One region of the Streptomyces sp. NPDC059649 genome, then DNA from elsewhere that is predicted to be linked to it. Evidence: riboswitches for the same ligand, from Rfam matches in the RefSeq annotation. Region 1 holds a riboswitch; each other region holds the start of a gene.
What was found. A riboswitch is a leader RNA that binds a small molecule or an ion and turns the genes downstream of it on or off. The one in region 1 is predicted to bind S-adenosylmethionine.
Positions count from the first base shown of each region.

Region 2: linked by a shared signal. The riboswitch ahead of ACFV1J_RS00215 (amino acid ABC transporter permease) and the one ahead of thrC (threonine synthase) in region 1 are both predicted to bind S-adenosylmethionine.
Region 3: linked by a shared signal. The riboswitch ahead of ACFV1J_RS34545 (aminotransferase class V-fold PLP-dependent enzyme) and the one ahead of thrC (threonine synthase) in region 1 are both predicted to bind S-adenosylmethionine.

Region 1 is NZ_JBHWDV010000027.1:34,831-39,166, reverse strand. Features, by position in the region: gene ACFV1J_RS25190 (trehalose-6-phosphate synthase) at 1-1,218, opposite strand, end outside; gene ACFV1J_RS25185 (glucosyl-3-phosphoglycerate synthase) at 1,266-2,228, opposite strand; SAM riboswitch class I at 2,415-2,560, shown strand; gene thrC (threonine synthase) at 2,578-3,870, shown strand; gene ACFV1J_RS25175 (MoaD/ThiS family protein) at 3,925-4,203, shown strand.
Region 2 is NZ_JBHWDV010000001.1:40,102-44,437, forward strand. Features, by position in the region: gene ACFV1J_RS00205 (hypothetical protein) at 180-1,070, shown strand; gene ACFV1J_RS00210 (NUDIX domain-containing protein) at 1,186-1,554, shown strand; SAM riboswitch class IV at 1,738-1,845, shown strand; gene ACFV1J_RS00215 (amino acid ABC transporter permease) at 2,187-3,236, shown strand; gene ACFV1J_RS00220 (amino acid ABC transporter ATP-binding protein) at 3,233-4,054, shown strand; gene ACFV1J_RS00225 (ABC transporter substrate-binding protein) at 4,109-4,336, shown strand, end outside.
Region 3 is NZ_JBHWDV010000056.1:18-4,353, reverse strand. Features, by position in the region: gene ACFV1J_RS34560 (cytochrome bc complex cytochrome b subunit) at 1-1,090, shown strand, start outside; gene trpD (anthranilate phosphoribosyltransferase) at 1,231-2,295, shown strand; SAM riboswitch class IV at 2,388-2,505, shown strand; gene ACFV1J_RS34550 (hypothetical protein) at 2,548-2,679, opposite strand; gene ACFV1J_RS34545 (aminotransferase class V-fold PLP-dependent enzyme) at 2,707-4,074, shown strand.

The sequences.
Region 1 (4,336 bases):
ACAGCCCTCCTCGGACACCACCGGGATCTCCTTCGCGACGAGGTTCATCCCGTCCCGGATCGGGTTGACCAGCGCCACGTCCGCCAGCCGGTACGCCGCCAGCGACCGCGCGAAGTCGTCCTTCACGTGCAGCACCACCGGCCGCCAGTCGTCCGTGCCGAACTCGGCGTTGATCTCCTCGGCCAGCCGCCCCACCTGCGCGGTGTACTCCCGGTACACCGCCAGGTCCTGCCGCGAGGGGTAGGCGAAGGCGACGTGCACCACCCGCTCCCGCCACTCCGGCCGGTCCACCAGCAGCTCCCGGTACGCCAGCAGCCCGCGCACGATGTTCTTCGACAGCTCGGTACGGTCCACCCGCACGATGGTCCGGCGCGCCGTCCCGTCCGGGCCGGTGCCGATCTGCTCGCGCAGCGCCGCCAGCCGCTCGTCCACGTCGGCCCGCCGCGACCGCTCCCGCAGGAACGCGGCGTCCGCCCCCAGCCCGTACACCCCGAGCCGGGTGCCGCCGGTGCCGTCCAGCACCTCGGCGCAGCACGCGCTGAAGGCGTCCGCCCAGCGGTGCGTCAGGAACCCCAGCTGGTCGGCGCCGGTCATCCCGCGCAGCAGCTGCTCGGCGATCCCGTCCGGGAGCATCCGGAAGTACTCGGGCGGCGCCCAGGGGGTGTGCGAGAAGTGCGCGATCTTCAGGTCCGGCCGCAGCGCCCGCAGCATCCCCGGCACCAGCGCCAGGTGGTAGTCCTGCACCAGCACCGCCGCGCCCCGGCCCGCCTCGGCGGCGAGCGCCCGCGCGAAGGCGTGGTTGTACGCCTCGTAGGCCCCCCACTGCCGCCGGAACTCCGCGTCGAAGACCGGCTCCAGCGGCGTCTGGTAGAGCATGTGGTGGACGAACCACAGCACCGAATTGGCGATGCCGTTGTAGGCGTCGGCGTGGATATGAGACGGGATGTCCAGCATCCGGACGCGCTGTCCGCCGGTGTCGGCCCGGTCCAGCACGTCGCCGGTCCGCCGCACCGCCTCCCGGTCGCCCTCACCGAGCGCGGCACACACCCACACCGCGTCCGTCTCGGGTCCGATCGCCGACAGCCCCGACACCAGCCCGCCCCCGCCCCGCTTCGCGGTCAGCGCCCCGCCTTCCCCCAGGGCGTACGAGACCGGTCCGCGATTGGACGCGACGAGAACCTCGGCACCTGCGTGCACCACATTGCGCTCGGAGACCATGTCGCGAGATTAACCAGTGACGGATCCGTGCAAACGTGCGACGCGGGTCAGGCCGCCCGCCTGGCCGCGTATTCCGGGATGTCGGTCATGGGCGGCCGTTCCTCGGTGTCCACGTCCGTGGTGCGGGGCACGAAACCCGCCTCGCCCCGGTCGAACTGGGTGAGCCGGGGCCGCACCAAGTGGCCGCGGGCCAGGCGGAGTTGGGCGGTGCGGTAGATCGCGGCGGCCATCCGGCCGAGGGCCTGGCCGTCCTGATGGCGGTGCCTGCGTACGCCGACGTCCACCTGGGCGAGGGCGTCCAGGCCGACCGTGTGCAGCGCGTCGACGAGCAGGCCCAGCTCGACGCCGTAGCCGACCGGGAAGGGCAGCCGCTCCAGCAGGGAACGGCGGGCCGCGTACTCGCCGCCCAGCGGCTGGACGAAACCGGCCAGCTGCGGCCAGTGGAGGTTGAGCAACGGACGGGCGACGAGTTCGGTGACCCGGCCGCCCTGGCCCGGACCCCCGCCCTCGCCCCCGGTCTCCAGCGGGCGGTCGTACATCGCCTTGACGAACTGCAGGTCCGGGTCGGTCAGCAGCGGTCCGACGATCCCGGAGACGAAGGTCGCGGAGAACTCCCGCAGATCGGCGTCGACGAAGCAGATGATGTCGCCGGTGGTCGCGAGCAGCGAGCGCCACAGCACCTCGCCCTTGCCGGGGACGGCGGGGAGCCGCGGCAGCACGGCGTCACGGTGGACGACCTTGGCGCCGGCCGCCGCCGCGACCCCGGCCGTCCGGTCGGTGGAACCGGAATCCAGCACCACCAGCTCGTCGACCAGCGGGACGGCGTCGGTCATCAGCTCGGCGCGGATCGTCGCCACGATCGTGCCGACCGTGGCCTCCTCGTCCAGCGCGGGCAGGACGACGCTGACCGTACGGCCCGTCTGGCGCTTGGCCGCCAGCAGCTGCTCCAACGGGCGGTCGGCAGCCGACCAGGAGCGGCTGCGCAGCCAGCGCTCCACCTCTTCCAGCACGTCTCTTACTCCTCGGTGGCTGCCGGTGCAGCGGTCGCCAGGTGATCCATCGTGTGATCCATCTCGCGGTTCGGACGACTATCTCAACTGTCAGTGCCTTCGGTTACAGTCTTGAACAACGCGGATGACCCTCGCATGCCGGGGTCGCCTCGCGACAAACGCCTGGGTTTCGGCCCAGCGCCATACCGCTCATCCAGAGGGGCAGAGGGATACGGCCCGTTGAAGCCCCGGCAACCCTCCAGTCGGTCTCCGCGTCCAGCGCGCCGAGGCTCCCGGCTAGGGAAGGTGCCAAATCCGTCTCGCGACGAGATGCGCCGCGAGGAAGATGAGGAGAAAGGGCCTCGCCTCCATGGCTGTGCAAGTCACCGAAACCACCGCAAACCCCACCCCCGTCGCCCTGGGCCCCGCCGTCGCGCTGTCCTGCCGGGAATGCGGTGAGCGCTTCGATCTCGGTCCGATCTTCGCCTGTGCCAGCTGTTTCGGGCCGCTCGAAGTCGCCTACGACCTGCCGAGCGGCGACCCTGAGGCCCTGCGGAAGCAGATCGAGGCCGGCCCCGACAACATCTGGCGCTACGCCCCGCTGCTCCCGGTCCCCGCCGACGTGGCCGAGAAGCCGAACCTCAACCCCGGCTTCACCAAGCTCGTCAAGGCCGACCGGCTCGCCGCCGAGCTCGGCGTCACCGGTGGCCTGTACGTCAAGGACGACTCCGGCAACCCGACGCACTCCTTCAAGGACCGTGTCGTCGCGATCGCCGTCGAGGCCGCCCGCGCCTTCGGCTTCACCACCCTGTCCTGCTCCTCGACCGGCAACCTCGCCGGTGCGGTCGGCGCCGCGGCGCGCCGCGCGGGCTTCAAGTCCTGCGTCTTCATCCCGCACGACCTGGAGGCCGGCAAGGTCGTCATGGCCGCGGTCTACGGCGGTGACCTGGTCGGCATCGAGGGCAACTACGACGACGTCAACCGCTTCTGCTCGGAGCTCATCGGCGACCCGCTCGGCGAGGGCTGGGGCTTCGTCAACGTCAACCTGCGGCCGTACTACGGCGAGGGTTCCAAGACCCTGGCCTACGAGATCTGCGAGCAGCTCGGCTGGCAGCTGCCGGACCAGATCGTCATCCCGATCGCGTCCGGCTCCCAGCTGACGAAGATCGACAAGGGCCTCAAGGAACTGATCGCCCTCGGGCTGGTCGAGGACAAGCCGTACAAGATCTTCGGCGCCCAGGCGGAGGGCTGCTCGCCGGTGTCGACGGCCTTCAAGGCCGGGCACGACGTCGTACGCCCGCAGAAGCCGAACACCATCGCCAAGTCGCTGGCGATCGGCAACCCGGCGGACGGCCCGTACGTGCTCGACATCGCGCGCCGTACGGGCGGTGCGGTGGAGGACGTCAACGACGAGCAGGTCGTGGACGCGATCAAGCTGCTGGCCCGTACGGAGGGCATCTTCGCGGAGACCGCGGGCGGGGTGACCGTCGGCGTGACCAAGAAGCTCATCGAGGAGGGTCTGCTCGACCCGGCGCTGACCACCGTCGTCCTCAACACGGGTGACGGCCTGAAGACACTGGACGCGGTCGCGCCGACCACCGGGCCCTCGGCCACGATCCGTCCGAACCTGGACGCGTTCCGCGCGGCCGGCCTGGCCGGCTGAGCCCGCGCAGTCCCCGCACCCGTACTCCGTAATCCCTGTCCGGAAGGCAGAACCATGAGCGTCAAGGTCCGCATCCCCACCATCCTGCGCACGTACACCGGTGGCGAGGCCGAGGTCACCGCCGAGGGCGCGACCCTCTCCGAGGTGATCGCCGACCTGGAGAAGAACCACCAGGGCATCGCGGCGCGGGTGCTCGACGACGCCGGCAAGCTGCGCCGCTTCGTGAACGTCTACGTCAACGACGACGACGTCCGCTTCGAGCAGGGCCTGCAGACGCCGACGCCGGACGGCGCGGGCGTCTCCATCATCCCCGCGGTGGCCGGAGGCTGCTGACCTTCCGTCGGACCTGGGCCGCGCCTCCTCCCGGTGGCGCGGCCTTGCCCGTACGGTGATCGAACAGGCGCGGATTTGCGCCATCCTTTCCCCCGCTTGACCGGAATTGCCCCGTCCATCAAAAACGGACGGG
Region 2 (4,336 bases), on a different contig from region 1:
GAAGTTCTCTCCGGATCAGTGGCTGCCACCGCGTCAACGGTAGTGAGTGTCCGCATGGCGAGGAAGCGCGGGAATTCTCGGTTTGAGGGTTGCGAGGCCGGCCATTGACAACGTGGTGGCGGAAGGGTTGGTTACCCACCATGGCGCCAACCCCCTTACTGCCAGGGCCTGGTGAGCCAATGCCCTTCGCGGACGCACTACGGGCCGCGGTCAGCGCATGCGGGCTGGCACTGGACCGTATCCAGCACCGGCTGCGGCAGCGTGGCACACCCGTCAGCGTTGCCACCCTCAGTTCCTGGCAGTCAGGCCGCACCCGGCCGGAACGGCCCGGATCGCTGGCCGCGCTGCCGCACCTTGAGGACATCCTCGGCATTCCATCCGGTGGGCTGAGCGGACTGCTGGGAAAGCCCAGACCCCGAGGCCGGGGCCGCCGGGAGGCGCGGATGCTGCCGATCGGTGCGCTCAAACCCCACGCGGACCGGGTAGCCGCCCTGTTGTCCGGGCTGGACGTCGACTCAGATCCGTACCTGATCCGGATCAGTCAGCACGACCGCTACGAGTACGGGCCCGGCCGCACTCAACTCCGGGCGTGGAACCGGCAGATCCTGCGCGCGGACCGGGACGGCCCCGACCGATGGGTAACCCTGTTCTACGAGGACGAACCCGGCTCCGGCGTTCCCCGACTCCGCGCGCTGCGCAACTGCCGCTTGGGCCGCACGGTGAAGGACGAGACGGCCGGGATGCTCGCCGCCGAATTGCTCTTCGACCGTCCACTGCACTGCGGTGAAACATTGATCATGGAGTATGAGCTGGTCAACCTGGTGCCACAGCAGCCCGCGACCCAAGGCAGTTGCGGCCGCACCCTGCGGATGATCACCCGCGAGTACCTCCTGGAGGCGGCCTTCCACCCCACCGCGCTGCCGGCCCTCTGCGAGGAGTTCAACGAACCCGCGGACGGCGGCCCGGCCACCAGCCGCCGGATTCGCCTGGACAGCACCGGGTGCGCCCACGCCCTTGCCCTGAACACCGGCCCGGCCCGGTTCGGCATCCGCTGGACCTGGAACGACTGAACTCTGTCCGTCATGGCCTGCGCGGTTGACCGGTCGTGACGACTACTCGGCCCCGGCGTGTGAGGGTGCTGGTCCCAGGTGACGGGTTGGCGGGCGGGGCGGGGCGGGGCGGGGCGTGGGCGGCGCGGGCCTGTCGCGCGGCGCGCTGTCCGGCGGGCTGCCTCTGTCCGGCGGCCGCAAGGAGTCCGGTGAGACCGACGAGGAGTGCGCGCGCCGCGAGCTGCGTGCGGAGGCCGGCATCACGGCCGAGTCGTGGCTGAGGCCCGGCTCGTACGTCATCTCGCTCGACTCGGCGGCGCGTGTGCACCTCTTCGAGGCCCGGGATCTGAGCTTCGGGCCGCAGGGGCTGACACTCGTCGGGTCGACTCCCTGCTGTGGGCGGCGGCGTTGGGTGGAAGGCATGGCAGGGACCGTAACCGCGTTTGCCGACCAGGTGTGTTGCCGGAGTATTACGCCATGTCGTATTGCCACGGCGGGGCTGTGACTGCGTGGATGCGCATTTCTGAGGGAGATCCGCCACACCGGAGGCGCGAATCGGCAGCGATTCCGGTCCACACCGGGACTCCTCGGCAGCTCGCCAGGTTCACCCCGACCTGTTTTGTCGTCCCACAGGTCGGGCAGGCTTTGACAACCATGTCCGAGGTCTGTCTAACTTACGCCGCAGATCGGTCATGAGTGTCAGCGACAAGCCCTGGCTTGCTGACCGGCAACCCTCGCGCCGCGGTGGGGTGCCCCAGGTGACGACCGGGCCGGAGACTTTCGGTAAGCGCGAGGCCCTCAGGGGCCGGAACAGTGACGGTGACGGAATGTACGCAGCTTTCGGGACGGCCGCATGGCGGCGCCGCGGCTGCCTGTTGCTGTGCGCGAACCGTTCGGTCGATCTACTCCGCGTCAACAGCGCGCTGTGTACCGGTACCGGCACAGGCACCTGCTGTGCCTTTTGCCGAGGCTGACGGTCTTCTGAATCTGTGACGCCACCGCTGTCGTGGTGTGCGCCCTTCCTGCCCAGCCCCCGTTCCGCATGCCCCGTGCGCATCGTCACGCAGAGTCCTGCCGACTCTGCGGTGTCGTTGCCGCATCCGTGGCCCGGGGTGTCCGAATTCGCTGGAGCCCTCCATGAGTCAATCTCCTGGCGCTGCGGTATCCCCCGCCTCAGCGCCTCCTGCCGAGGAGACCCCCGAACTCTCCTCCGCGCCTCGTACCGCACGCCCCGCCGAGGCCGAACGGCCGGGCGACGACACCGCACCGCGGCCACTGGCGGCCCAGCGCGTGCTGCCGTTGCGCAGACCGGGCCGCTGGATCGCCACGGCGATCGTGCTGGTGCTGGTCGCCCAGATCGCCCACGGACTGGTGACCAACCCCTTCTATCAGTGGGACCGGTTCCAGTACTGGTTCCTGCGCCCGACGATCCTCGACGGTCTGCTCATCACCCTCGAAGTGACGGCGTACAGTGCCGTGTTGGGTCTGCTCGGCGGCATCCTGGTCGCCCTGGGCAGGCTGTCCCGGAGCCCGGTACTGCGGGCGGTCAGCTGGACCTACACATGGCTGTTCCGTTCGGTCCCGCTGATCGTGGTGCTGCTGTTCCTCTACAACTTCAGCGCGCTGTACAAGACGCTGAGCCTGGGGGTTCCGTTCGGGCCCGCCTTCTTCAGCTTCGACGAGTCCCGGCTCGCCACCGACATCGTCGTTGCGGTCGTCGGACTCAGCCTGAACGAGGCGGCGTACGCGTCCGAGGTGGTGCGGAGCGGCATCCTCGCGGTCGACCAGGGGCAGCACGAGGCGGCATCGGCACTCGGCCTGCCGAAGAGCCACCAGTTCACGAAGATCGTCTTTCCGCAGGCACTGCGCTCCATCACCCCGAACTACGTCAATCTGCTGATCAATCTCATCAAGAGCACCTCGCTCGTCTTCTACGTGTCCTTGCTCGATCTGTTCGGATCCGCGCAGAGCATGGGCAGCACCTACCCGGGTGACATCGTCCCGCTGCTACTGGTCGCCACCGTCTGGTACCTGATCCTCACGAGTGCGGTCTCCGTCGTCCAGTTCTACGTCGAGCGGTACTTCTCCCGGGGCGCAACGCGCACCCTTCCGCCGACGCCGTTGCAGAAGTTGCGGACGAGTCTGCGTGATCTGCGGGCCCGAGCCCGGAGGGAGGCGGCGGTATGACCACCGAGACTGCTGGTAGCACCGAGCTGACTGAGACCACCGACGCCACCGAGATACGACCGGCTGCCGTCGAGGTGCACGACGTGCACAAGTGGTACGGCGCCCACCGGGTGCTGGACGGCGTCGAGTTGACCGTGCGGCCGGGCGAGGTCACCGTGATTCTGGGGCCGTCCGGGTCCGGCAAGTCCACCCTGCTGAGGGTGATCAACCATCTGGAGAAGCCCGAGGTCGGTTACGTCAGCGTGAACGGCGAGCCGATCGGCGTACGCCGGCACGGTGAGAGGCTCAAGGAGCTGAGCGAGCGGGTCATCCTGGGCCAGCGCGGCCGGATCGGCTTCGTCTTCCAGAACTTCAACCTCTTCCCGCATCTGACCGCGCTTGACAACGTGGCAGCCGCTCCCGTTGCCACCGGGAAGCTGACCAAGCCCCAGGCCCAGGAGCTGGCCCGCGAGCTGCTCGGCCGGGTGGGCCTGGCCGACAAGGTCGGCGCCTATCCGCGGCAACTGTCCGGCGGCCAGCAGCAGCGGGTGGCCATCGCCCGCGCGCTCGCCCTGCGGCCGGGGGTCATCCTCTTCGACGAACCCACCTCCGCGCTTGATCCCGAACTGGTCGGCGAGGTGCTGGCCGTCATCAAGGACCTGGCCACCAGCGGCACCACCCTCATCATCGTCACCCACGAGATCGGATTCGCCCGTGAGGTCGCCGACCAGGTCGTCTTCCTCGACGAGGGTCGGATCGTCGAACAGGGCCCGCCCACCGAGGTGCTGGACCACCCGAAACACGAGCGGACCAGGGACTTCCTGAGCAAGGTGCTCTGACCCCGCCGAACAAGCAACACGCCACCACCCTCACTCACCGAACCAAGGACAGCCATGCACACCGCCAGCCTTCGCAGCAGACTCCTCCGCAGCCTCACCGCAGGCACCGCCGTCGCCACCCTCGCCACCGGCCTCGCCGCCTGCGGGGGCAACAGCGAAGCGGCCGGCACGTCTGACAGCAAGCCGTCCGGGACGGTCACCGTGGGCGCCCTTTCCAACGGGGCCGCCAAGGAGACCGACCTCAAGGTCTCCGAGGTCAAGTCCATCAGCGCAAAGCTGCCC
Region 3 (4,336 bases), on a different contig from region 1:
CGAGGGCGTCATCCTGGCGATGCCGCTGGTCGGTTCGTACCTGCAGATGTTCATCTTCGGCGGCGAGTTCCCCGGGCACGACATCATCCCGAGGTTCTTCACGGTCCACGTGCTGCTGCTTCCGGGCATCATGCTCGGCCTGCTGGTGGCGCACCTGATCCTGGTCTTCTACCACAAGCACACGCAGTTCCCGGGTGCCGGCAAGACCAACACCAACGTCGTCGGCATGCCGCTGCTGCCGGTCTACATGGCCAAGGCCGGAGGCTTCTTCTTCCTGGTCTTCGGCGTGATCTCGGTGATCGCCGCGGTCGCCAGCATCAACCCCGTGTGGGCCATAGGGCCGTACCGGCCGGACCAGGTCTCCACTGGTGCGCAGCCGGACTGGTACATGGGCTTCGCCGAGGGCCTGGTCCGTGTCATGCCGGGCTGGGAGTGGAACTTCTGGGGCCACACCATCAACTTCGGTGTGCTCATCCCGATCCTCCTCTTCCCGCTCGTCCTGGTCGCCATCGCGGTCTACCCGTTCGTCGAGTCCTGGGTCCGCGGTGACAAGCGCGAGCACCACATCCTGGACCGCCCGCGCAACGTGCCCACCCGCACCGGCTTCGGTGTGGCCTGGCTGATCGCGTACTTCGTGATGCTGATCGGCGGCGGCAACGACCTGTGGGCGACCCACTTCCACCTGTCGATCAACTCGATCACCTGGTTCGTCCGGATCGCGTTCTTCGTCGGGCCGGTGCTGGGCTTCATCGCCACCAAGCGGATCTGCCTGGGTCTGCAGCGGCGCGACAAGGACAAGGTGCTGCACGGCCGCGAGTCCGGCATCATCAAGCGCCTGCCGCACGGTGAGTTCATCGAGGTCCACGAGCCGCTCGACCAGGAGCAGCTGCACTTCCTGACGCAGCACGAGCAGCCCGAGCCGCTGGAGCTGGGCCCGGAGGTCGACGAGAACGGCGTCCGCCGCAAGATCAAGCGGTCGCAGAAGCTCCGCGCCAAGCTCTCCAAGAGCTACTACGGCGAGGACAGCGTCATCCCCAAGCCCACGGTCGAGGAGTACCGGGAGATCACCAGCGGCCACGGCCACCACTGATCCCTCGCGTGCCTCGTAGCGCACCGTAGGTAGTACGCCACCCAGAGGGCCCCGTCCGAGCATCGGACGGGGCCCTCCGGCGTGCCGTCCCTCTCGATAGGGTGACTGCATAAGCAGGACACAGACCAGGAGCGTGGACCATGAACGTTGTGACCCCGGTGGGCGGCGACAGCGTGGCGGCCCACACCTGGCCGGGCATCCTGAACGCCCTGCTCGACGGCCGGGACCTCACCGCCGACGACACCGCCTGGGCGATGGACCGGATCATGCGGGGCGAGGCCAGCGACGCCCAGATCGCCGGCTTCGCGGTGGCCCTGCGCGCCAAGGGCGAGACCGTCGCGGAGATCTCCGGACTGGTCCGCACGATGTACGCGCACGCCCGGCTGATCGAGGTGCCGGGCCCCAGCGTCGACATCGTCGGCACCGGCGGCGACGGCGCCAAGACCGTCAACATCTCCACCATGTCCTCGATCGTCGTGGCCGGCACCGGCGCCAAGGTCGTCAAGCACGGCAACCGCGCCGCGTCCTCCGCCAGCGGCGCCTCCGACGTCCTGGAGAAGCTCGGCGTCAACCTCGACCTCACCCCCCAGCGGGTCACCGAGGTCGCGCAGGAGGCGGGCATCACCTTCTGCTTCGCGGTGAAGTTCCACCCCGCCCTCCGGCACGTCGCCAACGCCCGCGGCCAGCTCGGCATCCGCACCACGTTCAACGTGCTCGGCCCGCTGACCAACCCGGCCCGGGTGAAGGCCCAGGCGACCGGCGTCGCGGACGCCCGGATGGCGCCCATCCTGGCCGGCGTGCTCGCCGAGCGCGGTTCCTCCGCGCTGGTCTTCCGCGGCGACGACGGCCTCGACGAGCTGACCACCACCGCCACCTCCCGGGTCTGGATCGTGCGCGACGGCACGGTCCGCGAGGAGCCCTTCGACCCCCGCGACGTCGGCATCCCCCTCGTCCCCGTCGAGGCGCTGCGCGGCGCGGACGCCTCGTACAACGCGGACGTCGCCCGCCGGCTGCTGGACGGCGAGACCGGCCCGGTCCGTGACGCGGTGCTGCTGAACTCCGCGGCCGCACTCGCCGCGCTGGAGCCGTCGGACGCCCCGCTGACCGACCGCATCCGCCTCGGCATCGAGCAGGCCGCCGTCTCGATCGACTCGGGCGAGGCCAAGCGCGCACTGGAGCGCTGGGTGGCCGCCAGCAACGCCTGAGCGGCCGGTGACACAGGGTGTGACGCAGGGCTCAGTCCGTCATACGGACTGAGCCCTTGCGCGTAAATGCTCTTGTGGCATGATGCTGCGCAGGTCACGAGTGACAGCGACACAGGCCCCGGCCCGCTGTCCGGCAACCCTCCTTCCGTGGCGGGGTGCCCCGGGTGATGACCAGGCCGCAGGCAGCGAGGTCTGCGGCAAGCGCGGATCCCTCGCCAGGGATCCTGGTCCTCGAGGGAGAACTTCCGTGAATCAGCGAATGCGATAGGGCCCGAAGGCCCCTTTTTCGCGCCCTTTTTCCTTTCCCGCTGCGTCCCGCGCCGCGCGCTTCAGCACACCCGAAAGCGCCGCCGCCGTTTCCCGCGCCGCAGCGAATTCGCTCAATTCACTTACGCCTTACGGGAGTTCGCCATGTCCGTTTCCGCCGTTGCCGCCGACCGTTCCGTCTGTGCCCCGCTGCCGGTGCTCGGCCGGGACGTCCTGGTCCCGCTCGTGACCGGCGGCGAGGTCGACTACGCCGCGCTGGACTACGCCGCCAGCACCCCGGCACTGCAGCGGGTCTGGGACGACGTGGCCGCCTACGCCCCCTACTACGGCAGCGTGCACCGCGGCGCCGGATACCTCTCGCAGCTCTCCACCGACCTCTTCGAGAACAGCCGCCGCACGATCGCCGCATTCCTCGGCTGCCGCGCCGACGACCAGCTGGTCTTCACCCGTTCCACCACCGACTCGCTGAACCTGCTCGCCGCCGTACTCCCGCGGAACACCCGGGTCTTCGTCTTCGAGACCGAGCACCACGCCTCGCTGCTGCCCTGGGAACAGCGCGCCGACCTGACGGTCAGCTACCTCAACGCCCCGCGCACCCCGGAGCAGGCGGTCGCGACCCTGGAGCACGCGCTCGCCGACCGCGAGCCCTACGGGCCGGCCCTGGTCTGCGTCACCGGCGCCTCCAACGTCACCGGCGAACTGTGGCCGGTCCGCGAACTGGCCGCCGCGGCACATGCGCACGGCGCCCGGATCGTCCTCGACGCCGCACAGCTCGCCCCGCACCACCCCGTCGACCTCGCCGAACTCGACGTCGACTGGGTCGCCTTCTCCGGCCACAAGCTGTACGCGCCGTTCGGCGCCGGTGTGCTGGCCGGCCGCGCGGACTGGCTGCAGGACGCCGACCCGTACCTGGCGGGTGGCGGCGCCAGCCGCAAGGTCTCGCGGCGCGCGGACGGCGGCGTCGACGTCGAGTGGCACACCACGGCCGCCCGCCACGAGGCCGGTTCGCCGAACGTCATCGGCGCCTACGCCATCGCCTCCGCCTGCAAGGCGCTCACCGAGGCGGGCTTCGACACGCTCGTCGCCCGCGAACAGGAACTGATCGCGCGGGTCCGCGCGGGGCTGGCCGAGGTCCCCGAGGTGCGCGTCCTCTCCCTCTTCGGCGACGACGCCCCCCGCGTCGGCGTGCTCTCCTTCGTCGTCGAGGGCTGGAACAGCTCCCACTTCGCCGCCGCCCTCTCCGCCGAGTACGGCATCGGCGTCCGCGACGGCCTCTTCTGCGCGCACCCGCTGGTCCGCACCCTGCTGGGCAGCGACCCGCAGGACCCCGGCGAGTGCGGCGCCCCCGACGCGGCCCCCGGCGAGCGGTCCCTCAACGCCATCCGCGTCTCCTTCGGCGCCGGCACCCCCGACGAGCATGTCGACCGCTTCCTCCGAGCGGTCAAGGAACTCGTCTCCGACGGCGCCCGCTGGAACTACCGCACGGAGGACGGCCGTTGCGTGCCCGCTTAAGCGGGGTGCCTCCCACGTACCTGGCCGTCCCGCCGTGCTGGTTGCGCGTCGTTGCGCGCTTGGCGGCGCCGCCTACGTACCTGTCTGTCCCGCCGTGGGGGTCTCGCCGTTGCGCTTTGCGGCGCCCCCGTACGTACCCGTCCGTCCCGCCGCGGGGGTTTCTCGCCGTTGCGCCTGCGGCGGGCTGGGTGGTGTCGGGTGCGGTGACGGTCCTCCGGGGCCTTGTTCGTGGACTGCTTCGCTTTACGTCCACGAACAAGGC